2 regions of the Congzhengia sp. genome follow, and region 2 is predicted to be linked to the other one. Evidence: riboswitches for the same ligand, from Rfam matches in the RefSeq annotation. Region 2 holds a riboswitch; the other holds the start of a gene.

Region 1 (14,982 bases), on a different contig from region 2:
TTTTGTCCCTGCTATACCGCATAGACCAGGAATCGGAAGAGAAACAAGCAGGTCACGTGGAGCTTGCGCGCTGCTACTTAATTGAGCTTTTGGTGCTTACGCTGCGCAAAATTTACACGCCCGCCAAGGTAATTCATAACGAAGTGGTAGCAAAAATAGTTGATTTTGCCGATAAAAATTTTTCTTCTAACATCTCACTGGACAAAATTTGTAGTGAAATTAATTACTCCCTTTCCTATATCAGCCGGAAATTTAAAGAGGAAACCGGAACGAACTTTAATAAATATGTGCAGCGCAAACGAATTGAACAGGCCTGTCACCTTCTGGTGACAACCTTAAAACCAGTTACGGAAATTGCCCAGGAAACGGGCTATTGCGACTATAAATTCTTTTTAAAAGTCTTTAAAGAAAACATAAAGGTGTCACCCAGAGAATTTCGAAAAATTCACAGGTAACACCTTTATAAACTGCTGTTTTTCTTCTTACTGTTTTTCTTCAATCAGTTTTCTAACCTGCGGAATACGGAACAGGAGAACCGCACCGATTATGGTGATAATCAATTCCGGCAGCATGTAGCTTCCGTTGTAGCAAAAAGAATAGAAAAAAACGTTCCAGCCCTCAGGGCAGAACACCGAGAACACAATGGAACCGGAAATAAAGTGCGATATAAAACGGATAACCAATGCCAGCGTAATTCCCGCACACATGCCAATGGTATCTTTTTTACGAAACAGGCCGGCTAGCCCCAGAGCGCCGAACGCAATGATATAGTCAAACATCAAACAGCCTGCCCAGGTGCCCGCCGTCATGCCATATCCCATGAGCTTGCCCGCATCTAAAGCAATTTGAACAAACGCATAAAGCGTGGAACAAAACAGCCCCCACTTGGTGCCGTAACAAATGGCAATAACCGCCACCGGCAGCATGCTTAAAAGCGTGATCGACCCGCCTAAGGGAAGCTCATAAACCTTCACTAAGCTTAGCACCGCGCTTAGCGCAATCATCACTGCACTTAACGTCAATTTTTTCGTTTCAATTTTCATTTGCGTCATTCCTTTTCTAAAAAAATAAGGTGCACCCAATTTGGGCACACCAAAAAGACGCTATCCTTCCTTCGTTGGCATTATCCAAATCAGGTATAAGGGTCGAAGATAACATCTTCCTCTCAGCCTATAACATAAGCTCCCCTGCTTCATTGTTTTTATCATACCATATTTTCCGTTCTTTGTCAACGCATTTCGACAAAAATACGGTTTTCTCCGGCCTTTCGGCATTTAATTCCGAAAACATCGGAAAACAGGCCGGCCTCCCAATAAATTTTGCCAAACCGGCGCAAGGTGCGGTTATCTAACGCAATGGCCTTTCCGTCAGATAAAAATAAGGTGTCACGGCGGCATACCGCCTCTTGTTCGCCAAGCTGGATAGCAAGCACACTTCCGTTCCAGTTTAGGCTGCCTCCAGCCGCGGTAACAACAGGTTCTAATGGCAAATACCACGAACCTTCGTTTTTCTCTGCCGGGTGCGTCAGTCTCATTCCATCATAAAAAATCTCGGGACTGCTCTTGCTCAAATAATACAAAACCGGTTTTTCAGGAAGATTATAATATTCATAAAAATAATTCAGAAAAAAACCGTCCTCATAAAACATATTATAGGCATAGGGATATGTAATGTCGGTGCATATTTCCGCAAACCCGTTTTTTTCATAGTCCATCACGCTTTTTTCGTTTTCTATTATCACTTCCCTGTTACTCCTGTAACCATCTATGGTCTGAGTCATACAGAAAACGCCAAGAACAAAAATAAGCATGCCCAATCCAAAAATCGGCGTACCACCCTTTTTGAACATACCTGTGAGCCGCACAAATAAGGATACAATACACACGGTTAACAGCATAATGGACGGCAGCATTGTCCTAAGATACGTAGAGGGCGCTTCAATTAAAACTACTTGTGCCGCCAAAGCCGCAAGCAAAAAGCATCCGGTTCCTCTGTAGATGTTAGATCCTAAAAAAGCAATTGCAGCAACCGCGGCAAACAGCAGACAAATGCAAAAAAGCACGGCGGATGCATATGGAAAAGTAACCGCGACAAAATAAAAAACTGCCAGCAAGCAGGAAACTGCGAATCCGCCTGACAATCCTTTTGGAAGCAATCTGTCCTTTAAGGATAATACAGCAATTAATACAAATAAAATAATAAAATATGGCGCAATGCCGTTCTTCCCCATCAAGCTGTCTGCCAAGGCAAAAAAAGACTGCGCCAGCCGTCCGGACTCAAAACTGCCTTCATAGGAAGCGCGGTAAAATGTGCCCGGCGCCAATAAAACAGTTGCATAACCTGCCAGAATGCAGAAAAACAAAGGCCAGCCACAAATTCCCCTCCTGCATTCTTTCCGTTTTTTCACCATCTCCGATATTGCAAGGGAAGCGCTCAATACACATGCCGCAGCCCCGCCCTGTTCAGTGGTGGCTCCGCATAAAAAACACAGCAAAAGGGTAAACCACCTTATTTTTCCAGCAGCAATCGTTCTGTGGTGCAGATAAAACGCCAAGGCGGCAAGGCATACCGGAAGCAGATAGTTCATGGAGCCTGTTATCCAAAAAAGTGTCTCCCGCGCAACCCGCATCGGAAGCAGCATTGTAATTGCCAGCCCTGCTAATATAAAATATATTTTTTGCGTGCGTTCTGCGTCCGCCAGCACGGTCTTTGCAGAACAATAAAAAAATGAAAACAGCATGAACGGGTTTAACACAGCAAATAGCTTTGTACCGAACATTAAAACGATCTCATCTATAAAATGCACCAGTGCTCGCCCGTTCATTGTTCTATAATGCTCCGCGGTACGCTGCCAAAATTCAGCCAATCCGCCGCGAAAAAAGATTGCGTAGTAAAAATCATCCGCATAAAAATAGGTTAATCCCGAAACAACCCCAAACAAAAGCAGTGCCGCTAAAATGAGAACACTGCCGGCGCCTCCTGCGGCGCGAGACCATTTGCCCATCTTAGTCCTCCAGAAATAAATGCCATAATTCTAATGAAAAATCTTTTGAACAGCCTCTTTTATATTTTTCATCATATACAAAGAACCCAAAGCGACAATTGCACGCATCCCATCAGCCAATCGCTTTGCCTGCATAACAGCATCTATATTATCAGGCTCTGCAAATACATTTGGAAAATACTTTTTTGCTGCCGACGCCAAATTTTCGGCAGTTTCTGCCCTAAGGCTGTCAACCTCCGTAACGATAATCGTGTCTGAAATGTCAGAAAGCAGTTCTAAGCATTTGGAATATTCTTTATCCTTCAGCATGCCAAAAACGCAAACCACCTTATTTCCATGAAGCATTTTCTTCGCTGCGTCAACAAAAGCACGCATGCCGTCAACGTTATGGGAGCCATCTGCAATCACGACAGGACTGCGGCTTAAAACTTCAAACCTGGCCGGCCATTTTGCCGTTTTCAAGCCATTTTGCACATCATCCTCCGAAATTATATAGCCCCGATTTTTCAATGCTCTAACAGCATTTATGGCTGTAATTGCATTGTAAATTTGATAGTCCCCAATCAGACTTGTTTCAAAAGGAACCCCATTGTAACAAAACATATTCCCTTCGAGGCCTGTTCGTTCAATTTTAAGGGAACCGGTATCCGCCACCGTCAGTTTACAGCCCATTGCTTCTGATGTTTTTTGAATAACAGCAAGTGCCTCTTTTGGCTGAAACGGATAACACACTACCGGGCAGCCGCGTTTTATAATGCCGCACTTATTTTCAGCAATTTCAGCAAGCGTATTTCCTAAATACTCCATATGGTCGTAACTGATAGACATAATCACAGTAACCAAAGGGGACGAAATCACATTTGTGGAATCCAGCGTTCCGCCTAGTCCCACCTCAATTACCGCCACGTCACATTTTTCCTCAGCAAAATAAAGGAACGCTGCGGCCGTAATCAATTCAAATTCTGTGGGGTGTTCAAAGCCTTCCATAAGCATTTGTTCTGTTGCAGCAACTACCTGTTCCATAACGCCAACGAGGCTTTCGTCAGATATAGAAACATTGTTAATTTGAATCCGCTCATTAAAATTATATATAAAAGGTGACGTATAAAGACCAGTTTTATAGCCCGCTCTTGCCAAAATATTTTCAATAAAAATTGAAGCCGAGCCTTTGCCGTTTGTTCCGGCAATATGGACAAACCTGCATTTTTCTTCCGGGTGCCCCAAAAGCTCGCACAGCTTTTTAATTCTTATCAAGTCCAGCCTTGATCCAAACTTTTTTGCTTTATTAATAAAGGCAGTAACGTCACGATATTCCATATCTTCCTCCAGTTTGTTTTGTTATATTTTAGTATAATACGCCATTTGTGTATTTGTCAATAAGTTTAAAGAAAAAAAGAAAGACCCGGAAGCTACCGGGTCTTTCAAAAAAGAACGCTTTATTTAAAAACTATCATTGCGACAACATCGCCTTTTTTGGTATAAACCATAACTTTGCTTGGATCTTCTGCTCTCTGATTATAACCAATAATATTGCTAAAGTTGCCTTCCTCAATCATGTTATCCTTGCCTGCTCTGCTTGTATCAATTACATATACATTCACATTTTCTGTGTAGGTATATGTATAAACATCTTCATCAGTGGGATAATCAAAGGAAGGTGCCATAACAACCGTGTTCTCTTTTGCATTATGAACTAGACCAGTAACAACACGGAGCGGCGCATCTAATTCGTCTTTTCCGTTTGAAGTTCCATCAAATGTAACTAAGTTTTTCTGTTTTCCAGAAACTACATCTTCAGCTACAGCAAGTACTTCAATCGCGTCAACCAGCTTATCGCCGTCTGCTGCAACTCTGATAACATCGCCTGCAGAAACGGTGCGAACTGCTTCTGTATTATCACGGCCATCGTCATAAACCTCTAATTCTTCTCCAGTTGCACTAAGAAGCTTTAAGCATCTTCTAATTTGATCCTTATAATTAACATCTGAAGCCCTTGTGACAATCATTGGAATGTTGGTTTCAGACAACACCTCTGTGGTGACATCAGCACCGCCGGTTGCTGTGCCATAAACATAAATTGCCGCTGGCTTATTCGTTGATGGTACATTTGCAAGCTGCACATAATAACTTTCGTCCTTTTTAAAGTACGAATAGCTCTTTGTCATGTATGTACCGTTTATACGATCAGACGGAACAAGGATAACCTGCGAACCACTGATTGTATATTTGTCTAAAGTAGATCCAGTAGCCTTACACAATAAGGGTTCAGATGTGTAATTAACTAAATTTAATGATACATTAATTTCACCTGTGCTGTTACTGGTTAAAATGCTGTCAATTACATTGCCCGTTGTTGTATAACGAATTGGCTGAGCAAATTCTGCGTTTTCCGGTTCTTTTCCATCAATGGCAGCATTAATTCCACTTTTTGCAGCAGTACTACGCAGTAAATCCATAATTGCATCTGAATTCTTTGATACAGAATATACTTTTCCGTCAATTTTCACAGAATCTTTTAACGCATACTGATTTCCTGTCAACGTAGAATTTGAACTGCTCATCTTATAAATCATTACTTCAACTTTTGGATCTGTCATCGTTCCAGCTTCAGCTGCAGCCAAATATCCATATGCAAATGATTTTTCAGAAGATACTGTGTATCTCGCTACCCTGCCAAATGCATCTAAATAGAACTGAACATACATACCCGCGTTAATTTGTTCGCTTCTGTTACAACTTTCTGTAAACCTGTAATATGTATTCGGAGTTTTGTCAATCTTAATTCTGTCATCAGAAAGAATATCTGTAACCGTTCCGGCTTGTGTTTTGGTAGAAATCTGAACGTCAATCAGTTTGCCGTCGCTGCTTTCTGATACAGAGAGAACACAGGTCGTAGGAATTCCGGAGAAATCAGAAGGCGAGCCGTTTTTCGTAAAGGTAATTTTTTTACTTTTATCCGTTTCATCTAAAATGAAAGATTTAGAAGAATCATAGTAATCATATACCTTATAGTTCTTTGAATCTTTCGGAGAATTTACAAAAATTGTTTCATAGGTCCGAATAAATGCAACATCAGCAATATCATTGTTCATTGAGCAAACAAGAGTGATATAGCCGGATTGACTTGCGAATTCATCAATAATGTCACCAAAATCTTCATTTACAGACTGGCCGTTATGAATAATCGCAATATCAGAGTCAATGCTGATGTTCTCTGTGTCATCTTTGTCCTCCGTCCAGTATTCTAACTTCGAGCCATTAAATTCTTCAATATCATCCATGTTAATGGTCAATTCATAATTTTTCTTGTTCTGGAACGCAATATTATAAGCTTCGTAGTAGTCTGCGCCGCTTTCAATATCATAGTAAACCGTTACGCTTCTTCCAAGATAGTCGTTCAAGTCGTTAATTTTTAAGTTTTCAATACCATAAAATTCTCTTTTACCGCTACTTAGCTCAAGCTCAATTTGCTTTTTGTTACATTCGCTTTCCTCATCGTAATAAAGAGAAGTGCCATAAACCGCAACAATCCTGCCCTCAGCGGAAGAACGTGTAGAGGACGTCTGATCCCTCATGGAACCACTGGTTTCACCAGTTATCGGATCAACCATTTCCGCATTTCGCATGTTATAAATAAGCTGCGCAACACGGCCACGGGTTAGGGGTTCGCCCATTTTTGCACCACTGATTTTGTCCAGCAGTTTTGCTTTAACCGCAAGATTTAAATAGCCGCTTGGATAAGCACCTGCTGTGCCGCCTGCACGTTCTGCACGGTCTTCCGTATAACCCAGCGCACAAACTGCCATTTTAACGGCCTGTTCATACAGAACGCTGTTTTCGGGCTTGAATGTGCCGTCGTCATAACCGTTAATGATTCCTGAATTCTTTGCTGTTGTAATAAAATCAATTGCCCAGTGGGCATCCGTGCCGGTGGAAACAACGTCCGGAAACTTTGCCCTGTCAGCTTCAGAATACTTAATATTGCCGGAATTTTCCGCCAAACAAATCAGCTTTGTAAACTGAGCCCTTGTAACCGGATCCTCCGGTTTAAATGTACCGTCTTCAAAGCCATTTATAATACCTTCAGCTGTTAAGTCTGTTATTGCCGAATAGTAAGTGTAGTCAGACGGTACGTCACTGAAACTTAGATCAGCCGCCGATGTTACGGTGGGAAGTGCCATGGAAAGCAACATTCCTAAAGCAAGCATAAGCGACACTATCTTGTTTGTCCTTCGCATACTAAATACCTCCATTAATTTTATATTTGATGCTATCATATATTATAACACTAAGGGGATAATTAGTCAATCGTAATAATTTTACTTTTTCGTTACAATTTTTTTTAGTGCATTTTTTCGGTAGAACGAATTTTAAGCCGTAAAAACTTATATTTAAAGTCGTGGGCATTGAACGGAATAATTGGATAAAGATACCCTTTCCCCGTTACCGTTTTATTTGTTCCAATGAGTACAAAAGACAGCACCACGCCAATGATAAATCCCGTAAGATTAAAGAAGTGGCTCAGCACTAAAATAATAATTCGCATAAATTTAAACGCATAGTTTAATTCCACGCTGGGCTGAGAAAAACTGCAAATTGCCACAATAGACATATACAGAATTGTGTCCGGAACAAACCAGCCCGACTGAATGGCAAAATCGCCTAAAATCAGCGCGCCGATGATGCTCAGCGAGTTTCCCAACATATTTGGCGTATTCACCGACGCCAGCTTTAAAACGTCAATGGCCACTTCTAAAATAAGCAACTGAACAACGGGCGACACCTCGTTTGGCTCTGCTATTTGCAGAAAATGAAGCCACTCCGGCAGCCTGTCCATATTTTGAATTGCCAAAAGCCACAGCGGCGTTATCACCAGTGTGGAGAAAAAAATCAGATTGCGGACTGCGCGCATGTATCCGCCGATTACAGGCGGATAATAAAAATCGTCTGCCTCTTGGATAAAATCAAAAATGGAACTGGGCAAAACCATGGCGGAGGGGTCATTGTCCACCAAAATCACAATGTTTCCTTCCAGCACATTTGCCGCTGCAATGTCTGGACGCTCCGTATATCGGATTTTTGGAAACGGGTTGTACCATTTCCGCTTAATCAAGCATTCTGCCAAGCTTTCCTGGCTCATAGTAAGGGAGCGCACATCAATGCTTTCTATCCGCTTTTTAATCTTTTCCAGGGTTTTTTTGTCCACAATATCATCAATATAGGCAATTACCACATCGGTTCTTGACCGGTTCCCCACATTCACCACTTCGGCAACAAACTTCGGGTCGCGAATTCTTCTTCGAATCAGCGCCGTATTAAAGACAACCGTTTCCACAAACCCGTCTCGGGAGCCCCGGAGCACCTTTTCCTTTTCGGGTTCTTCCGTGCTTCTCGCCGGGTAGGTTCTGGCGTCAATTAAAATTGCTTCCTCATAGCCGTCTATCATTAAAATTGCAGGGCCGGACAGATATTGTGTGGTAATTTTCTCCACATCGCTCTCGGTTGAAACCTCAACATAGGAAACGAAGCGAGCCGCAAAATCTTGGGCAGTATTTACGTTTTCAAGCTGGTCCGGCGTCAGCCCCAGGAAAAACTGCATAATTTTCCCCACAACCCCGTCTTTAACAAACCCATCTATAAAATACATAACCGCCTTTTTGCCGCCGATTACAATCTGCCGTTCAATTAAATCAAAGCTTTTTTCTATCGGAAACAATTTTGCCATCATCTTGCGGTTTTCTTCTAAATTACGTGAAAGTTTCATAAATAAGTCCTTTCCGCCGATCAACACCGGCTTTCCATAATAAACACTTAAACTTATTATGTTCCAGCCGGCACGAAAATATCCAATGATTAATATCTTTTCAAAACCTCTGCTATGGCATTGCCAATGTAATATCCCGCATTTTCACACTCCTGAATGGTGTTTCCGGCGGTCCCGACCTCAATAATCATGGAGCCTTTTGTCATGTGCTGGTTAAAGCGTTCCCGCCGTATGTTCACCGGCCTTGCAATTTTCGGGGAAACCTTGTTTAACTCTGCCTGAATCTGCACGGCAAATGCCAAATTATGTTTCCAATCCGGATGTTTTAGCCCTAAGCCGTCAGTGCCAATAACAAACATCACCTGGGCAACCTGCTTGTCCTCCACCGTTGCCACAGGCTTCAGCTGAATGGCTTCGCCGTTTTTCGTCTGTTCGGCGTAATCTCTGTGCACGTCTAACACCACTTCAATGGTAGGATTTTTTTCAAGGTTTGACGTTATTCCCGCCAAAGCTTTCGTATACGAACCGTTGTATGCCGGATAGTCGTTTCGTGTAACGTCATGAATGACGTTTATGCCCTGGCTTTTCAGCCGTTCTTCAATCACCGTTCCAACCCGGGCGACATTTTTGTTGTTGTCTGTGGACCTGGCATCAGGGCTTTCGGCATAGGCTTCAGAAGTGTGGGTGTGCATAATTAAAACATTTGGTTTTCCTTCTTCCATTTTAAAATTCAGTTTTGTGTTTAAAAGGGACTGCACATCCGGCGTATAGGCAGTTTCGTTCCGAAACGTAATGCCGTCTGATGACATGTCAATACTTTTAATTTTTTTTCCTTCGGAGAAACTGATTTCCTCCTGTTTGTCCTGTTTTTCCGCAGCGTTATCTTCTTTTTTTACGCCGCTGTATTTGGCTGAATATTTCTTCGTCATTTCTTCACTGGATTTCACTGACGGTATAACAGCAGAAATCCGGTCGTAAACATTTCGTTTTTCAAATGGAAGTTCCTGCCCGGCACAAAAAATTTTATCAAATTCCGCCATAATAAATGCTCTGCTGGGCTGAATGTTTAGCTTTCCCAAGACGGACACAACAATTCCCACCGCAAACACAACTGCAATTGTATAAATTAAGGTATTAGAAAACACGTCTTTTAAAATAATTGTTTTATGATAATATCTTTTTCTTTTGCCGCGCATAGTATGTACCAATCCTTTCGTCTAAGCAGAAAATGTAAACCGTTATTCTATATTTATTAGCCTGTACGAAAAATTATGATTGATTCCCCACATAAAAAAACACCAAAGCAAACGCTTTGGTGTTTTTTTGAATCATGTAAAATTATTTTGTAAAACTGGAATTTGTGACGGCGAAAGGCTCCCGCACCGCATTGTTCGCCGCTTCTTTCAGCAAGGGCAAAACATCTCCGCCGAAAGACGGCGCATAATTTGCCGGCACATAATCGATGTTGTCAATGGAACGGTTCGTAAGCTTCTTCACCCATACCAACCCGGCCAAATACCGGCCTAAATCCTGTGTTAAATGGGTGCCGTCGCGGTTTAAGGTGTCGCCCAAATGACTTGTCCGTGCATTCTGCACCGCCGTGCCAACAGGAATAATGTTTTCTATATCCTCCTTGGGCAGCACAATTTCCTGTACGTTTTGCGAAATCCGCTCATACATGGTCATCTGGTCATTGCCAAATGCACTTAGTCCGGCATATCCTTCCTGATAAGCCCAGGTCATATGCCAATAAATTTCGCAGCTGGGGTTTGTCTTGTTTTGCTGCACATAGTCAATGAGCTTTGTTAAATTTGGCTCGAAAGAAGATGCAATGCCGGAATTTGCGCTTTGCTGCTGCAGGGTAATCACGTCCCAGTCCTCGTCTACAATGCCATACAACATAGTTTTTTCTGTTTCCGATTTCCATGAACCTGTATTATTTTTTGTATAACGGTAAGCAGGCAGGTTTCCTTCTAAGTTTTTCACATGGGTTTCCAAGGTGCACCCGCCTATGTAAAGATAGGCCACAGTAATGTCTTTTACGCCTGCGTCCTCCGCCAGCTGATAAAAATAGTTTGTGGCGTCCTCGGCATAGCTGTTGCCAATGGCCAGCACCTTAATGCTGTCCCGTTCGCTTTCGCCGGATAAATCTGCTTTTTCGCTGCTGCAAATAGGATTTAAGGTGTCAAGCGAGTCTAACACAAACACCTTTCCCAATACGGCATTATCCGCAAACACCGTTCCGCTGGCTACCAAACCGTCGTCCCCATTTTTTACTTCCGCTTTTGCAACCTCGGTTTTTAAAAGCCTGTTGTCCGCATCATAAAGTGCGGTGACAACGTCGGCGGTTGTTGGCTTGCTTTCTCCGTAAGTTGCCCACAGCTGCCAGGTGGCAGCGCTTTTGTCAAAGGATTTTAATGTGGCCGACAGCTTGCTTTTTGCCGTGCCAGCCAAGCTGATTTCAAATGGTTTCTGGGCATAGATGTAATCATACGAAACAGGCGTAATTTGAATTTTTAACTGCTTGCCGATAGCGCCGGAAGGCACCCGAAACGAAAACGCCCCCTCTGCCGTTCCCGCCATAACAGGATAAAAGCCTTCTGCTTCTGTTCCGGCAAGAATTAAAACCTGCGCCTTTCCCTCGTTTGCCGTCTGTGCGCCGCTGGACACAAAATCATAGGTAACGGAAAGTTCATCTCCAATTTCAAAAACCTCTTTGTCACCGCTGACGGAAACATTTTCAATTCCAAACTGGTAAGGCACTGCCTCCTCCACGTGAATGTTGGCGATGGCATATGCCCCGTCGGACACAAAGGAGAGCCTGGGCATGCGGTAATGCCCGCCCTGATAATTCCACTGGTAGAAGCATTCATACTTTGTCCAGCCGCCGGCCAGCGTCCACGAACCGGGTGTTTTTGCTTCTTCATTTGTGTTTACCCAGCTGTCGCCGTTAAAATATTGATAGTTCCACGCGGTGGGCTCCGCCTGGCTTTCATAGCCGTTTACCGACTTCATCCGCGCAAAATAATCGTCGCTTACAACCGTTTCCCCGTCTGCTGTAATTTCAAATTTGTTATAATCGTGAAACACATTTTGCTGGGTGCCGCTATACAGGTAAAACGGTATGTCCCCCGTTATCCCCGTGGAATTACCGTAACCCAAAAGCCCGTTGGGGTTTTTATCTGTCACGGTGCTGTCCAGCACATCGCCTTTTATGCTTCTGTCCATCATTGCATACAGCGGCATATTTTCGCTGCCGCTTTCCGCCTTTGCCCAAAAACTGATTTTATAGGTTTTCCCCTGGTCAATTTCAACGCTTTGATAAGGCGTCTCGTTCGCCGCCACTTTTAAAACGTTTTTCTTATCCAGCCCGGTTTCTTGCTGAAACGTCGCGTCTGCTGCAATGGTTCCGGCGTGGAACAATTTTGCCGAAATGGTATCCCCGCCCGGGGCGCAGTAATCAGACGATTTTTTCCCGTTTTTATAATAAATTACGCCGGTGTCATTGTCCGCCGCATCTTTCACTGCCATGTCGCCGTTGTAAACAATGTCTAAGGGTGCTATGGTTACATCGTCAATGTAAAGCTTAAAGTCCTCCAGCCCGGCATATACTGTTTCGCCGGTGCTGTTTTGATAGGAATAGATATACTGCACCGCCTCCCCGCTTTCTGTTGTCGCGGTCAGATTGTTTTCCGTTCCTACCGGCACGGCATAGGTTCTTATGGTGAACCGGGTGGTAAAATCGGTGTCGCTCTTTCTGCCGATTGCATGCTCCATATCTTCATACCAAATAAACTCATACTTTTGCCAGTCGTCCGTTATAATCTCTTTTGTGGGGGATTGCAGCCATTTTGAGCGCGTTCTGTCAATTCGTTTGTCCCCCGAACGGTCGGGGATAAACACGAGAGGCTTGTTATTTGCAGCTCCAAATTGCGCCAGCGCCTCAGACCCTTTGGCCCAAAGGCTGATTTTATAGGCCCTGTTAAACCACATTTTGTATGCCGGACCAGCTGCAGAAACCCCTACGTCCACAAACGCGTCCCTCGGCGCTCCCTTATAGGTAAGCTCGATAGAGGATTTCGACGTTTCAGCTAAAGCCTCCGGCACGTTATCCGAAAGCGCCGCATTGGAATTTATGTTGTTCCAGGAAAAATTGGTTTTATTGGGATCCTTTTTCCAGCCGTCGTCTTCAAAGCCGTTGTATATGTTCGGCTCATATCCCACGTTTCCACCGTCTGTCAGCATGCCGCTGTAGGGCATCACAGAAAAATTGTCCAGCAGACAGTCTACATAGGGCGTTGTTCCCGCCGCGCTGCACGCGTCAATATACTCCTGCGTAAAATTCTCAGAAGGACTTCCCGCAGGCTTTCCCAAAGGACTGTTTCCCATAGGCCTGAAATACATTTGGGAAGTAACGGTGTCTTTTATGTAATTTGTGTAGGTCACGTTGTCAATTTTAGACGTTGCAAATGTTCCGTCATACTCATAAATATACTCAAAGGTGTGCCATTCTCCGTCTACCATGTTGTTTCCATAAATATCCTTGTCAATGGATACGCCAAAATATTTATCCTTCAGGGTGACCTGTTCTTCCCCGTTCATTAAAGGCTGTGTGCAGGCAGAGTCTTTGTAAACCGGGACTGTGGAGTCGCCAATAAACACCAGCCGAACTCCCACTTTAGGCGACAGCTTGTCCGAATTTAAAAATTTAACCTCTCCCGTAATCCGAATCTTTTGTCCCGGAATCAACTTCACGCCGGTTACACCTCGGTTAATGCTGTTATAGTTTTGAATCCGCAGCATTCCGGAGGTATTATCCGAATCCCCTTTATAATAGGAAATCTGGTTATCCCCCATCATTGCAAGCCGTGAACCCAGGCTCATTTCTTTGTCAAATGGATAAAAAAACGCCCCGTCCTCCCCCTCGTAAAAGGTTTCAATTACGCTCGGGGTAGCTTCCGCTGACGCCGGGGCCGCTAAAATGCCGCAGACAGACAGCAATACCACAAAGCATAAACACATAGATATTGCTTTTTTCATTTGCTTCACCTCAACTTTATATTTGTTTTTATTGTACCAAATAAAACTGAAAGAGTAAACACTTTTTAAACCATTACACCCCCATTCATTACGGCAATTACAAAAAAACGCTCCGGAAACCGGAGCGTTTTTTATAAGTTACCGATAAAATTCGGCTGTTGCTTCAAAGAACGCATCAATATTTTCCCAGCTTGACATAGGCGGTATGTCGCAGCCGGACGAAATTACGAAATTTTTATATTTACAGCACTTTTGCATAATTTCTTTTGTATTTTGCTTTATGGAAGCAACCGTTCCGTTTCGGAATTCTCCTGCCGGGTCCACATTTCCCATAAAGATAACGTCACCTGGAATGTGCGGCGCGATTTCTTCCAAATCTACGGCGTTTCCAAAGTGATAAATATCTGCGTTCACCGTAAGAATATCGTCAATTAACGGAATTGTGTTCCCGCAGTTATGATATACAACCGCAAAATTTTCACTTTTCACCGCTTCAATAATCTGTTTGATATAAGGAATAGAAAATTCTGCGTTTAAATCGGGAGAAAGCAAACCTGCCGCCGGTTCGGCAATCACTACGCCGTGGGCCCCTGCATCGCGAAATGATTTGATATATTTTATAATAAAATCGGTTGCTTTTTGCAGCGTAGTATGTACCATTTCAGGCTCCACATAGCAATTTACCATAATTTCAGTCATGTCCATCAGCCGCCCCGAAAGGGAAAACGGCCCGATTACCCCTGCCAAAACGGGACGGTCGCAAATAAGCTCGCAGGCTTTTTTAATTGCCTCCGCATATAATGCTGTTCTGCCTGCTCCCATTTCCGGAACCGCCAGCTTCTGTGCGTCTTCAGGCGTTTCAAGCAGTTTTCCGATAACCGTCGGAACTTCATCGTCTGAAAACCGAACCTGCGCGCCAAAGGCTTCGGCTTCAACAGACAAATCCATCATACTGACAGCCGCCGCGCTGTCACACCGGTCGGCAACCGCTTTCATTCCCTTAGCCTGCAGGTCGCTGTCTGAAATCAGTTCCTTCACGCTGACATTTAAAAGCTGTACACACGGAAAGGAAAGGATGGGCATTGCTTTTTTCACATCTGCTGTTCTTAATTCATTTAACCATTGAGAAACTGTTTTTTCCACATTAAGCTCCGTTTCCGCCGTTAAGACACAA
Region 2 (14,982 bases):
GCTGTGCCTGCCGGAAGTTTAAATGCGCAGGTAATCAGCTTTACAAATTCTTCCCGGGTTATCTGCCTGTTTGGTTCAAAGCTTTTACTGTCCACGCCAGCGACAATCCCCTGCTCTGCAAGGTCATAAATTGCCTCCTGCGCCCATGGCACGCTGTCAAGATCGCCAAACTCCGGCCGGTTATCTACTGGGGGTGTATCCGGCTCAACAGGGTCTTTAGAATTATCTGTTATCGGACGGTTATACGTTCCGCCGTTTTTGTTTCCAGAGCCGCCGCCGGAACCACCACCGCCGGAGCTTCCGCCCGAACTACCGCCTGAATTATCATCAGAATTGCCCTTATTCTTCGCAATCTCCTCTGCGATTGAAAGAATATAGTCGCCCATGCCGTCTAAATAATTGTCAATGCTTTTTGTGTCCACATAGGGCGCAATCTCATCAAACGTCACGTTAAGCTTTCGAATTGCCTCTGTGTCCACACCCAGCACATCGGCATGGCGCGAAAGCATATTGCTCACATCAGCATATGTACCGTTCCAAATCACAGAAAGATAAATGCCCTTTTGCAGCTGGGTACAGAACTTCTCCGCACTATCAGCCGGCAAGGTAAGTTTGCCGATAACTTCGGCCGCTTTGTCCGCATTGGTCATTTCTCCGAAAATGGCAGGCATTAGCATGCCGTATTTGTCAATTGTAGATATCAGCGCTTTTTTGTCTTTTTTCGCTGCCGCGTCAAACACAACTGCGGCTTTCAGGCAGGCATAAACATCGTCAAGCGTGGCAATTTGCTGCGGAGCTTTGTCTAAAAGCCCTGCTTCGCCTGCACTGCGCGCCAGAACAAAAGCTGCGCCGAAGCTGTCTTCCTTTCCTGAAATTTCCGGAACTGACGAAAGGTTCAGCGTATCTGTTTCTTCGCTGTATTTGCGAAGAACCGCCGCAAACTGTTCCTGGCTGACTGTGCGAAACGCTTCCGTACACTGACGAATAATGTCCGGGTCGGTATTTTTATAGCTGAATTCCGCCTTTGATACAGTGCCGCCGGGGGCCGTGACCGTTATAATAATCTGATAAACACCAAACGGCATTTGGTCTGTGATGCGAAACGTGAAGGAAAAGGGAGCAGGTTTGTTTAAGTCATTCACAAGTCCAACACGGCTGTCTGCAAACCGAATAGCCTGTTCCATTTCCGTTTCTGTAAGATTTTTTGTAATATCAAATTCCGGGTTGACTACTAACAGCTGTATCCGGCTTCCCGGAACAACTGCCTGGCCGGTTCCCGCTGTGCCGCTGATGGTAATTGCTCCGTCCTGCGAATGAAATGTAAGCGCAGACGCAAGGTCTGTTTCATTTTCCGCAAATGCGGGACACACAAACCCCATCAATGCCGCGGTAAGCAAAACCGCAATCAAGCTCCTTAGTCTCATAATTTGTCCTCCATCCGGAAGCTGTTCCAATTAGTTGCCTTTGGTGCAAAGGCCGCGTATCATGGGTTCTATGCTTCCTAAATCCTTGAGTAAAAATGCTTTCACCGTACAGCCAGAAACTGACTCCGGCAGATTAGAAAGTGTTGCGCGCAGTTCTGTTTCACCATTTTCAGAGCGCACTACGCTTCCTGTTTTCACTTCTTTCAGCATGTTATCTTCATAAAGTGCAATGAGGATAACCGGCTCTTTCTCCATGTTGCCTTTTAAAACAGCCACTGCGCTGATAGAACCGCCCGGGGTCATTTTCTGGTCAAACAGAAACCGGCGGATGTTGCTGTCGCTGTTATTCGGCCAGACATATTCATCTTCTGCGGAGCCGACTTCTACGCCGTTCACGCTGACACGGAAAGTGTAGGTTCCCAGCGGACACTCGTCTTTCATTTTTACACAGAATTCATATGCGCCGTTTACATCATTTTTTGCATCCATGTAATATAAATCTTCAATAAAAGCGCCTTCATACATTGGCGAATACACCAAAAGCAGAACGCGTGAACCCGCTTCTGCCTCTCCCCTTACGAAAAAGGAGTCGGATGTTTTGTCATAGGTCAGGTTAAACGCCGGAGCCTCGGCATGCACTGCAGAAACCCCTGAGAAGAGTAACGTAAAAGCAAATAGGAAAATTAACGCACACCGTTTTATTTTCATTATTCTGCCCCCTCTGCTGCAAATAAGTCTTTGGAGTCTACAACCATCATTGCGTTATTGAAACCATCCACCAGCACCGCGCTGAAGCGAACCGTGCCTGTGGGCAGCGTTATTTCTGCGCTCAGCGGTCCTGAGGTTCCCACGTCCGGAACAGGCGTTTTAGCACAGCGAACCGCTGTCATAAATCCGTCTGCGTCATAACCGGCTAGAATCATCACAAAGTCAGAGGTTTCCAGTCGTGCATAGTTTGTGATAGAAATTGAAGCGGAATAGGTTTTTCCTGCTTCAATTGTTTCCGCCGTAGTGCCGCTTTCTTTTTCCGTAATGTTCCACTGGCCAAAATCGGTTTCTGCTTTTGAAAACACACGCAGTTCTTTAATAAAGCTCGGAAAGTCCACCGGAGCAGTAATTTTAAGGGCAATATAGCGATATTTTTTTGCTGTAGGAAGATCATATCTCCAGGTTGTACCTTCCGGCACGCCATTTTCGTCCCTTGCTGAAGGCGTGGAAGCAATGGTTTCCATCTGATCTACCGGCAGGTTAGCAACGCTGCCCAAAACAGTAATATTTCCCAGGTCATAAGCCTGCCAGCCTTGGTCTTTTGTACGTGAGGGCATTTCCAATGCGCAGATGTCATAGAAATTCAACAAATCAATTTTATAGAAATATGTTTCACTTGCAGGCGCAAGTGCCATAGCTGCTGTTGCATCGTTTCCATCGTTTAAATTGGCATATCCGTAACCGCCGCCATTTTCTTCGTTAAAAAATTTCAAGCCGTCAGTGTATGTAACCGGTTTTCCAACAGCTATATTAACATCTGTTACCTCGGGAACATTTGCCTTTTTACCGAATACACGCAGTTCTGCGCAGGCAAACATAAATCCATCCGGCGTTGTACCAGAAAGCGTAATATAACGGAAACGCTGGGACTTTGTAAGTGTATGGGTATAAATTTCACCCGGTTTTAACGCTGTTTCGGGCGGATAACCAGAAGGTGTTGCAGCTAAAGCAGTCATCTGTGCAGCAGGTTTTTCTGTTGTACTGCCGGAAATGGTAACGCTGCCTACCTCCCAACCGGAATCCATATTCGAGCGGGCTTCGAGCTCAATTTTGCTGATATCATAATAATCGCCAAGATCAACTCGCAGTTCAAAAGGCGTGCCGCCTGCCTTGCCGGCAAATGCAGTAAAGGTTGTGTTATCGCCGTCTACCAGTTTTGCCGGGCCGAATGCTTCTAAGTTACTTAAAAAGTCTAAATCGCCTTCCCAACTCATATCTTTGTTCAGCGCAACATTGCTATCTTCCTCAATGGGAGGTTCTGTTGACGGCTCTTTTCCAAACACGCTGAATTCCGCGCAGGCAAACATATATACATCATCAACACTTCCACTGATGGAAATAAACTGGTAATTCTTTTCTTTCGGCAATTCAAATGTCCAGGTTTCACCGGCTTTCATTGCATTTACTTCCCATGAACCCGGCGTGTTGCAGATAGGTTCCATGCTGTCTAACGTTTTTCCGCCGGAAATTGCCATATTTGAAAGGTCGCTTGCGGCAAATCCAGAAGCTGCGGCGCGTGCCGTCACTTCAATTTTGCTGACACTGTACAATTTTTCTAAATCCAGCACAGCATTAAATTCAAAGGGATCGGCAGTAAGGCTTGCAATTGCAGCAAAGGTATTTGTATCGCCGTCTGTCATTCTGTCGATTGTACAGCCGTGATTCTGATATTCTCCAGCAACAGTTGCAACTTTGCCCTGTGAAACATTTGTTACTTCCGTTACAGGCGGTTCGGTAGACGGTTCTGTTCCAAATGCCCGGAACTCTGCAAAGAAAAGATCTGAAACGGCACCTAAGCACACACCGCTGAGTCTCAATTTGCGGTAATTTTTCGCTGCAGGCAAATCAAATCCCCACACGGTACCGGCGGTAATTTCCCCGGTCCAGTGTGCCGGCGAGATGCAAATTTCTTCAACGTCGCCGGATTCTGTCACACCAGAAACGGTGATGGCATACATATTCCAGTTAGTACCCCATTCATGACATACCAGTTCAACGCGCGAAATGCTGTAAGTTTTTTCCAAGTCTATGGTCATACCGTATTCATAATCAACGCCCGGCGTTTGCTTGATACCACCGCGTGTGCTGATGTCGCCGTCTATTAACTTATCCAGGCTGTCAATCAAGGTATAGTCCGCATCCGGGGTGAGCTGCTTACCCTGTGCAACGTTTGTTGCTTCCGTCACAGGCGGCTCGGTTGACGCTTCTGTTCCGAAAGCGCGCCATTCTGCGCAGGCAAAAGCAGCAATTGATGCGCCGCTGAGTTTTAAATAACGGTAATTTTTTGTCTGAGGCAAATCATAGCCCCATACCTGGCCGCCGGTGATCTTGTTTTCCCAGCGGGGAGGCGTTGTACAGATTTCTTCTAATGCACCAGCTTCTGTCACACCGGAAACGGTTACTGCGTCTAAGTCATAAGCCGCAGAATCTCCTGCACGCGCAACCAGCTCAATGCGGCTGATGCTGTAAACCTTCTCTAAATCCATTGTCAGGCTAAACTCTACAGCCGGGTCGCCGCCGATAAGGGCACCCATGGTATTAACATCGCCATCTGTCATGTTGTTATATGCACCGGCATTTGTATATTCTCCGTCTGGTGTAATATTCTTGCCCAGCGCCACATTGACCGGCTCTTCTGCGACAGCGAGAATACTCATTGATAGCATCATCGCAAAAGTTAAAAATAAACTGAAAAACTTTTTCATGAAATAAAGTCCCTCCTTAATATTTTTTGAAATTCACTATTTCAATTCCGAAATCGGAATTGTCAAAGCCTGCATATCCACCGGCATAATTCAGATTTGTAAATGTATTCGCCACAACTGCGCCGTTTAATGTTACAACTGCCTGTGTTCTGCCGTCTTGTCTTGAAAGTTTTAGTTCCAGCGTGTTCTCTGCGTTATATTTTACCGGGAATGCCACTGCAGTCAGCTTTGTTTTCACACCGGATATCACTTCATAAAGCGTTCCTGCATTGCCGGAAATATCAATTTGCAGGCGGCTGTCACCTAAATTCATACAGTTAGTTTTAACGTCTGAACGGTTCGCACCAAACAAAACAGAAAAACTGTTCACATCGTTAGACGTTATGGGCCGGAACTTTATTTGAAGCGTTTCGCCGTCTTGTGCCGCAAGTTTGTTCATATAAGGTACTTTTCCTGCAGTCAGCAGTGTTCCGCCGCTGGGCATTGCCGTTACGCAGTTCTCCTGTGCCGAAAAGGTTGCCCAGCCGTCAGCCTGCTCCGGGTCACCTTCAACTGCGCGGACCGTCCAAAATTCATAGCGCTGTGCTTCTTTGCAATAAACCGGAAGCTTAAAGTCCTTTGTAAGATCTGCTTTGTCAGTTTGCGCTGCAATAATGGCGCTGCCTGAAGGCGTTACCTCCAGTTTAACCGACGACAAATCTGTTCCGAACGGAACGTACAGCGTTGCAGTGTGGCTATCGCGGTCAATCTCTGTCCGCGTGGCTGCCGCCGCATGAACATAGGCGATATCCGCGTCGTATTTCGCGTTTGCAAACTTGCTGTAAGCCTCTTCTAAGCGAATTACTAACCGAAGCTGTTCTGCATCGGTTTTCGCGGTTTCCGCCTCTTGTTTCATTGCCTTAAATTCCGTGGCGAACTCCTGCACACTTTGCGCCGGATAGGTATCAAGCACACGGCCTGTTACCGCGCCGTTTAAAATTTTAATGCATACTGCGTCGGAGAGGTCCTCCCCATCTACCGAAACCTTTGCATTTTCAAGCGCCGATTGACAAAACGCCAGCATGTCTTTTAAGTCCATCCGATAAAAAGCGCTGCTTGTGTCGTTTATTACATTGCGCAGTTCAATCATACGTTCAAGTTTATCTGCCATTCCCGCAGAATTCATATTTTCATAGGCGGTTTGCAGCTGATAGCGGAATTTTATTGGATACTGTCCCGGCAAATTGCCGAAAGAACCGTTATTCAGCACATTTTCCGCTACTTTGTTCAGCGACAGAATGTTGGTGTCAATCAAACCGCCCTCAAGGATATCAAGATACCGCGACCGCTCGTCCGGAAGACGCAGCTTGCCCGTAGGAACCCGTTCACGCAGCTTTTCATAACCAGGTTCAAGACCGGCGTTTTGAATTACCGTATACGCCTCTTCCCCGGGCTGTCCCGGAAGGAAGACCTTCACCGGGTCGAACTGGTTGTTCACGCCGCGGTAACGCACAGCGTCATGGGTGCCATAGGTGTTGCTCATTGTGTTGTTCTGAATGGTGTCCGTCCAGACGTGCCAGTTTAAAAAAGCGTCCTCCTGCACGTTGTTATCCCAGGTTGAATTGGAAGAACCTTCGTCAGGATAGAATGAAGCGTTTCCGGTAAAAAGATTTTTCACATAGTTATTGGTCACTTTCGAACCGTTTTGGTCGGAAAGGGTATAAATTCCGCCGCCATCGCTTAAATACTGGCAGGCGTCCACAATTAGGTTATGGGAAATATTGTTGTTTTTCGTTCCCCTGTTTGTCATGTTCCAACCCCAGCCGCTGGCAATTCCGGAATATGGCACTTCATAAATTTCGTTGTGCAGAATGCTTAAAGCTTCATTATAATTACCGCTGATTCCGCCGCCGCCGTAAATCGTGTCGTCCACCCTGGTCAAATAGTTATTTGAAACCGTGTTGTTTTTATTAATCTGCGCCACTGCTTCCAGCTTTACGTCCGGCGTAAACGCCCAGGCGCCTGAAAGCGCAAAGCTTGTGGCATCAGTGGTACGAATCATCATGTAGCGGTATTTCTCTTTTGTGTTAACGGGGTAAGCCGCAACATGATCTGCCGGCGACGTTTGCACCGCAATAGTTTCATAGTCGGCAAAGGTTCTGTCGTTGGATAGCAAGATTTCAAATCCGCTTCTTTGAGGCTTGCTCACTGCCGCCGGATCAAAGGCAAGCACGATTTTGTCAATGGAATAAGGTTTGTCAAAATCATAGCGAAGCCAGGTTCTTTCTCCCCGAGCCGGAGCGTCGGGGTCTCCCGACCAAGTGACGCCGTATGGATATTTTTCCGAATCGACCCAGAACTGACTACCCAATACTGCAGACAGCGTGTGGTCTTGATCCGGGCCGTAATACGATGCGGTAAGCCGCTCCGACCCGTTAATTAAATTCCACTGTGCCGTTTCAGACGGTCGAGTGTTTTTGCTGCTGTTTACAATTCCGTCGTTTCCACCGTGGTAGGCCCGTCCTGAAACGATACCCGCGTTTCCGATATCTGAAAATGCGTTTCCGTTCACAACGGTGTTTTCTACCGCATTTTCCAACACTAATCCAGAAGAGGCAAACCCAAAGAAAGTGTTATCTTCAAAAGCTATTCCATCGCCGCGGTTCACCTCAATTGCACCGGGAATATAATCGAAAAAGTCTGTATACTGGTTTAATTTTTGCTGCTGGTAAAGCAGAATGCCCGCCTCGCCTGGATAGTGCCAGGTGGTGTGCGCAAATTTAATGCCCTCAAAACTGATATTTTTCGCCTTATCTCCATTTGTGTCGCCTGTGACACGCACAAGCTTCTCCAGCTTCGGCGCAATGACCTGGGCCTGCGCCATATTTTCTCCCTCACGGGGCATATAATAAAGCATTTGTGTTTTACGGTTATAATAAAATTCGCCGGGCCTGTCCAAAAGCTCCATGGCGTTCTGAACGACAAACGGCCGGTTAAATTTTGCCCCTAAACCATACATTCCGCCGGTCACCGTTTGAATGTCCCACCAGCTCTGCTGCATTTTTACAATAACCTGGTCTGCCTTTGCCGGATCCTGCAAAATAGAATCTACATGGCAAATCGCGGTAACCCAGCCTTGGGCCCATTTCATTTCTATGTCTTCGGCATTCTCATAAATGCCCAGATCCTTTTTAGAGACATAGAACCCATCACTTGAATAGCGAGAACCAGGAGCCTGATAGATGTTAGTTCCGACCATGTCGTGCTCGCTGCTTGCAATGTCGGCCTTTCTGCCGCCTACATAAAGTTCACGGATTCGCTCAAAGCCTTCCGCTTTTGCCTGCCAAAGGTTTGCAGACCCAGGCACCGGCGAGAAGCCTGAAATCGTTCTGCCGCCGGACAGCACAGGCTGCCCCTCGCCGCGGTAAATTACCCGGTATCCGTTTTTACCGGAATCTACAGATGTAAAATCGATGGTATTTTCCAGATAATAATTTCCCGGGCCAATGTTTACGATAATATCTCCCTGCATTCCGTCTGATACGGCGCGCACTGCGTCGCGCGCCTGTTCCACCGTTGCAAAGGGAGAGCTCTTCGTTCCGTTTCCGCCGGCAGGCGCACCTGCCGAAACATAAAATTCTTTCCATGCCGAAGATTCCGTATTTTCCCCAAAAGCTAATACGGGCAGCACAGCGGCAATGATAAAGCATGATAAGAAACTTATCCACAATCTCCGCATTTTTTTCCTCTCTTTCCTTCTGTACGATGATAAAATTCTTTTATATTTTTTGTTTCTGCCGTAAAATGCGATGCTTTTCTCTCTTCTTTTCCTCCTTATAATTTTCTATGTCAGCAAAGCAGAAGTTGTTTGCATGTATACATGCAAACAAAGGAGTACTCCTTTGCCCAATATTGTTTATTACTATACCATATTTATTTGCTATTTTCAATACGTTTTTCTACAGATAATACAAAAGTGCATGTTTGAAATACAATAATATCATAAAAATTCACCAAAAGAGTTAAGGTTTCTTTCATTCTGCCAATTTTGGCACAATTTCACATATTTTGTCAGAAAAACCAATTAAAAATCCCCGTTTTAAGGATTGATTTTCAAGCCGCACTGTGCTATACTGAAAGTCGAAAAGAATAAAAAATGGGGGGCTCGCGCAAAGCGGGCTGAGAGTAAGCTGTGTTGCTTTGACCCACAACCTGATTTGGATAATGCCAACGTAGGGATATATGGTTTTTTTAAGCGTATATACTTTGTTGGTATATACGCTTTTTTATTTTTTTAACAAAGGAGATTTTACATTATGCTGGGAAACTGTCTTGAAAATGTACGAAAAACTGTGCCTTTGGTGCACAACATTACAAACTATGTCACCGTTAACGACGTAGCAAACGTTTTGCTGGCCTGTGGGGGCAGCCCAATTATGTCGGACGAAATTGACGACGTGTCCGACATCACGTCGATTTGCGGCGGCCTGAACATTAACATTGGAACGCTGAATAAAAACACCATTGCCGCCATGTTTGCGGCGGGTAAAAAGGCCAACGAGCTGGGACACAAGGTTGTGTTAGACCCGGTTGGCGCAGGCGCATCTGCCCTTCGCACAAAAACCGCTCTGGATTTGGCGGATACAATAAAGTTCGACGCAATTCGGGGCAACATTTCAGAAATTAAAACCCTTTCCGCAGGAAGCGGAAGCACAAAAGGTGTGGACGCTGACAGCGCCGACGCAGTTGACGATAACAACTTAGACAGCGCAGTTGCATTTGTGAAACAGCTGGCAAAGGAACGAAACACGATTATTGCCGTAACCGGCGCCACTGATTTGGTAGCAGACGCTAAAACCTGCTATATAATAAAAAACGGCAGGCCTGAAATGAGCAAAATTACAGGTACGGGCTGTCAGCTTTCCGGCATGCTCGCCGCGTTTTTGGTCGCGAATCCTGAGAACCCGTTAGAGGCCGCAGCTGCCGCTGTCTGCACCATGGGGCTTGCCGGAGAAATCGGATTTGCCAACATGGAAAAGGCCGATGGAAACTCCACCTACAGAAACAGAATTATCGACGCAATTTATAACATGACAGGTGAGGAACTGAACAAAGGAGCAAACTATGAAATTCGATAAAAAAAGCCTGCTGCTCTACGCCGTGACGGACAGAAGCTGGCTGGGAACAGATACGCTGGCAAAGCAGGTTGAAATGGCCTTAAAAGGCGGCGCAACTTTTGTTCAGCTTCGGGAAAAACACTTAGATCACGACGCATTTTTAGCCGAGGCGCTGGAGGTAAAAGCACTGTGCAAAAAATTTAGCGTACCTTTTGTAATTAACGACAACGTGGCGTTGGCAAAGGAAATTGACGCTGACGGCGTGCATGTGGGACAAAGTGACATGGAAACGGGCTCTGTCCGGGAATTTTTGGGCAGCGGCAAAATTGTTGGTGTGTCGGCCCAGACCGTGGAACAGGCGCTTTTGGCCCAGGCTCGCGGAGCGGACTATTTGGGTGTGGGCGCAGTGTTTCCCACCGGCTCGAAGGACGATGCGGAAGATGTTGGCATAGATACGCTAAAGGCCATTTGCGCGGCAGTAAACATTCCCGTTATCGCCATTGGCGGAATTGGGCCGCAAAACGTGGCAAAGCTCAATGGTAGCGGCATTTGCGGCATTGCAGTTATCAGTGCGATTTTTGCGCAGCAGGATATCACTGCCGCAACAAAACAGCTTCGTACTTTAACGGAAAGGATGACGGAGCAATGATTGAAGGCGCAATCTTTGATGTAGACGGCACCATTTTAGACTCCATGCCCATGTGGGACAACATTGGACGCATCTATTTGCAGCAAAAGGGAATTGAGGCAGAACCCAATTTAAACCGGGTTATGTTTACTATGACCATGCCGGAGGCCGCGGATTACTTAAAACAAAAATATGCTCTGCCCCGCTCCCCTGAAGAAATTATAACTGAAATTAACGGCATGATTCAAAAATTTTATGAAAACAAGGTGCCGATGAAAGCAGGCGTTTATTCGCTTTTATTAAGCTTACACGCTCGGGGTATTCCAATTACAGCGGCAAGCCTGAGCCAGCGCGGCATGATTGAAGCGGCATTTTACCGGCTTGGGATTGACAGGCTGTTCCGCCGTGTTTTTACCAGCACCGAGATTGGCGCGGGAAAAGACCGGCCGGACATCTTCTATGCCGCCCAGACGCATATGGGAACAGATATATCCTCCACCTGGGTGTTTGAAGACGGGCTTTATGCCATGAAAACAGCGAAAGCGGCAGGTTTTCGGATTTGCGGTGTGTTTGACCCGTCAAGCATTTCCGACCAGGAAGAAATTCAGTCTGTCTGCGACATATATCTGCCTTCGTATGAAGGCGTTTTGGTCAGCAGATTTGAGGGGGAAAGCGAATTATGAAAACAGCATTGACCATTGCCGGAAGCGACTCCTCCGGCGGCGCAGGAATTCAGGCGGACATAAAAACCATGACGGCCCACGGCGTTTATGCCATGAGCGCCGTTACGGCCTTAACTGCCCAAAACACCACAGGTGTGAAAGGCATTTTTGAGGTTCCGCCCGCGTTTTTGGCAGACCAGCTTGACTGTGTCTTTACCGATATTCCACCCGACGCGGTGAAAATTGGAATGGTTTCAAACAAAGAACTGATTGAAACCATTGCGGAAAAGCTATCAGAATACGGTGCAAAAAACATTGTTTTAGACCCGGTGATGGTTGCAACAAGCGGCGCAAGCCTTTCCAGCGAAAGCGCCGTGGCCGCGTTAAAAGAACGGTTGCTGCCAAACTGCACCGTTGTGACGCCTAACCTGTTTGAAGCAGAGATTTTGAGCGGTTTAAAAATCCGGTCAAAAATCGACATGGAGCAAGCGGCACAGGTCATTTTGGGTGCCTATGGCTGCGCGGTGCTTTTAAAAGGCGGACACAGCGGGAGCGACGCAGACGACCTGCTGTATCAACAAAGCGGGCCAACGTGGTTTCATGCAGATCGGATTGAAACCAAAAATACACACGGAACGGGCTGCACGCTGTCCAGCGCCATCTGCTCGAATTTAGCAAAGGGGTTTGATTTAAACACTTCGGTAAAAAAGGCGAAACGCTATATCACCGGCGCGCTGGAAGCGAATCTGGATTTGGGGATTGGTTCCGGTCCTTTAAACCATGCTTTTGCCATTGAGGGTAACTTTTAATTTGGAAAGAGAGGTTTCATTAGAATGCGCGAATATAAAACACAAATGGAAGCCGCAAAGCGCGGAATTATCACGCCGGAAATGAAAACGGTTGCAGAAAAGGAATGCATGGAACCGGAAAAGCTTTTGGAGCTTGTGGCAAAGGGGCAGGTTGCCATTCCGGCCAACGTGAACCACACGTCCCTTTCGGCAGAGGGTATCGGCTCTGGCCTGAAGACCAAAATTAACGTAAACCTGGGAATTTCCGGGGACTGCAAAAACTATGATGTGGAAATGCAAAAGGTAAACATGGCAGTGAAATTCGGCGCCGAGGCCATTATGGATTTAAGCAACTACGGCAAGACCAACACCTTTCGCCGGGCGCTGATTAAAACGTGCCCGGCCATGATTGGCACGGTGCCCATGTATGACGCCATTGGGTATTTGGAAAAAGATTTGCTGGAAATTACCGCAAAGGATTTTTTAAGGGTCGTACGTGCCCATGCGGAAGAAGGCGTGGATTTTATGACCATTCACGCCGGAATAAACCGTCGGTGCGTGGAAGCATTTCGCCGTGAGGGACGGAAAATGAACATTGTTTCCCGGGGCGGCTCTCTGTTGTTTGCCTGGATGGAAATGACGGGCAACGAAAATCCGTTTTTTGAATATTACGACGAGGTGCTGGAAATTTTGCGTGAGTTTGACGTAACTGTCAGCTTAGGGGACGCGCTGCGCCCCGGCTGCATTGACGACGCCACCGATGCGGGACAGATTGCAGAACTGATTGAGCTTGGAAACTTAACCAAACGTGCCTGGGACAAGGACGTGCAGGTGATGGTGGAAGGGCCCGGACACATGGCAATGGATGAAATTGCCGCCAATATGAAGCTGCAAAAGCGGCTTTGCCACGGCGCGCCGTTTTATGTGTTAGGCCCGCTGGTAACCGACATTGCCCCGGGCTACGACCACATTACCTCGGCCATTGGCGGCGCGATTGCGGCGGCCAGCGGCGCAGATTTTCTTTGTTATGTCACCCCAGCGGAGCACCTGCGCCTGCCGGATTTGGCAGACGTGAAAGAGGGCATTATTGCAAGCAAAATTGCGGCCCATGCAGCGGACATTGCAAAAAAAATCCCCCATGCCAGGGATTTGGACAACGAAATGGCAAAGGCCCGGCATGAAGTGGACTGGGACAAGATGTTTGACCTTGCCATTGACGGTGAAAAAGCCAGGGAATATTTTGAAAGCACGCCTCCGGCCGACCGTCACACCTGCTCCATGTGCGGCAAAATGTGCGCCGTGCGCACCACCAACATGATTTTAGAAGGAAAAAAAGTAGAGTTTTGCTCGGAAAAATAAAAAATGAACAACAAAGCCCCGTGCAAAATAGCACGGGGCTTTTGTTTCAAACGTTAATTGTCGATTGTTGAAATGGTAATGGTTACTTCTTCTAAAACGTCTAAAAATACGCGGACGGTGTCTAAGGCAGTGAACATGGTAATGTTGTTTTCCACCGCACAGCGCCTGAGCTGATAGCCGTCGGTTTCGTGAGTTTTTGCGTTAATGTCTTTGGTGTTGATTACATAGGTTACATAGCCTTTGCGCATAGAGTCGAAAATGCCGTCGTCCCCTTCGCCGCTGGTGCGTTCTCTGGTTCTGATGCCGTTTTCTTTTAAGAACTTCGCAGTGCCATGTGTTGCTTCGATGTTAAAGCCCAAATTGTAAAACCGCTTGATGAGCGGAAGCGCTTCGTTCTTATCCTTGTCGGCGATGGTAACAAAAACCGTACCATAGTTCACCACGTGCATGTCAGAAGCCTGTAAGGCCTTATACAGCGCACGGGTTAAGGATTTGTCGTAACCAATGGCCTCGCCGGTGGATTTCATTTCTGGTGAAAGATATGCGTCAAGCCCGCGGATTTTCGAGAACGAAAACGCCGGCGCTTTTACATACCACCACTTTTTCTCTTCGGGGTAAATGGAGGTAAAGCCCTGTTCCTTTAAAGATTTTCCCAAAATAACCAGCGTGGCAATGTCTGCAAGCTGATAGCCTGTGGATTTCGACAAAAACGGCACCGTTCTTGAGGAACGGGGGTTAACCTCTATTACATAAACGTTATCTTCCTTGTCCACAATGAACTGAATGTTGTAAAGCCCGATGATGCCGATGCCCAGCCCCAAACGTTTTGTGTAATCCAAGATAACGTTTTTCACTTCTTTTGAAATGCTGAATGTAGGGTAAACGGAAATTGAGTCGCCGGAGTGGATTCCCGTGCGCTCCACGTGCTCCATAATACCCGGAACGAACACGTCTGTCCCGTCGCAAACCGCATCTACCTCAACTTCTTTTCCGATGATGTATTTATCCACCAGCACTGGCTTGTCCTCATCAATTTCAACGGCGGTTTTCAGGTAGTGGCGCAAACCTTCTTCGTCCGCCACAATCTCCATTGCCCTGCCGCCCAAAACATAGCTGGGCCGCACCAATACAGGATATCCAATCTCCTCTGCCGCACGAATTCCGTCCTCCATTTTGGTCACGGCTTTTCCGTTTGGCTGGGGAATTTCCAGTTCCTCCATAATTTTTTCAAAAGAGTCCCTGTTTTCGGCCCGCTCAATTGCGTCACAGTCTGTTCCAATGAGCTTAACGCCCCGTTTCTTTAAAGGCTCGGCAAGGTTAATAGCCGTCTGCCCACCCAGCGATGCGATAACGCCCATGGGTTTTTCCAGTTCAATAATATTCATAACGTCCTCAACGGTAAGCGGTTCGAAATACAGCTTATCGGAGGTGGTGTAGTCTGTGGAAACGGTTTCTGGATTATTATTGATGATGATAGACTCTATTCCGCTTTCCTTAATGGTTTTCACCGCATGCACCGTGGAATAGTCGAACTCAACCCCCTGCCCGATTC

Evidence for each region. Region 2 has a riboswitch for thiamine pyrophosphate ahead of thiM (hydroxyethylthiazole kinase). Riboswitches for the same ligand answer to the same signal wherever they lie in the genome.
Region 1: linked by a shared signal. The riboswitch ahead of WIG73_RS08105 (energy-coupled thiamine transporter ThiT) and the one ahead of thiM (hydroxyethylthiazole kinase) in region 2 are both predicted to bind thiamine pyrophosphate.

What each region holds. Positions count from the first base shown of each region.
Region 1 is NZ_JAXUNN010000033.1:49,720-64,701, reverse strand. Features, by position in the region: gene WIG73_RS08110 (AraC family transcriptional regulator) at 1-455, shown strand, start outside; gene WIG73_RS08105 (energy-coupled thiamine transporter ThiT) at 483-1,043, opposite strand; TPP riboswitch at 1,093-1,199, opposite strand; gene WIG73_RS08100 (DUF6056 family protein) at 1,229-3,004, opposite strand; gene WIG73_RS08095 (folylpolyglutamate synthase/dihydrofolate synthase family protein) at 3,035-4,321, opposite strand; gene WIG73_RS08090 (S-layer homology domain-containing protein) at 4,441-7,242, opposite strand; gene WIG73_RS08085 (spore germination protein) at 7,347-8,768, opposite strand; gene spoIIP (stage II sporulation protein P) at 8,858-9,964, opposite strand; gene WIG73_RS08075 (DUF4886 domain-containing protein) at 10,107-13,808, opposite strand; gene WIG73_RS08070 (uroporphyrinogen decarboxylase family protein) at 13,947-14,951, opposite strand.
Region 2 is NZ_JAXUNN010000039.1:10,298-25,279, reverse strand. Features, by position in the region: gene WIG73_RS09650 (S-layer homology domain-containing protein) at 1-1,424, opposite strand, end outside; gene WIG73_RS09645 (hypothetical protein) at 1,455-2,132, opposite strand; gene WIG73_RS09640 (discoidin domain-containing protein) at 2,132-4,897, opposite strand; gene WIG73_RS09635 (right-handed parallel beta-helix repeat-containing protein) at 4,914-8,615, opposite strand; TPP riboswitch at 9,024-9,132, shown strand; gene thiM (hydroxyethylthiazole kinase) at 9,193-10,014, shown strand; gene thiE (thiamine phosphate synthase) at 10,001-10,642, shown strand; gene WIG73_RS09620 (HAD family phosphatase) at 10,639-11,304, shown strand; gene thiD (bifunctional hydroxymethylpyrimidine kinase/phosphomethylpyrimidine kinase) at 11,301-12,092, shown strand; gene thiC (phosphomethylpyrimidine synthase ThiC) at 12,117-13,430, shown strand; gene carB (carbamoyl-phosphate synthase large subunit) at 13,484-14,982, opposite strand, start outside.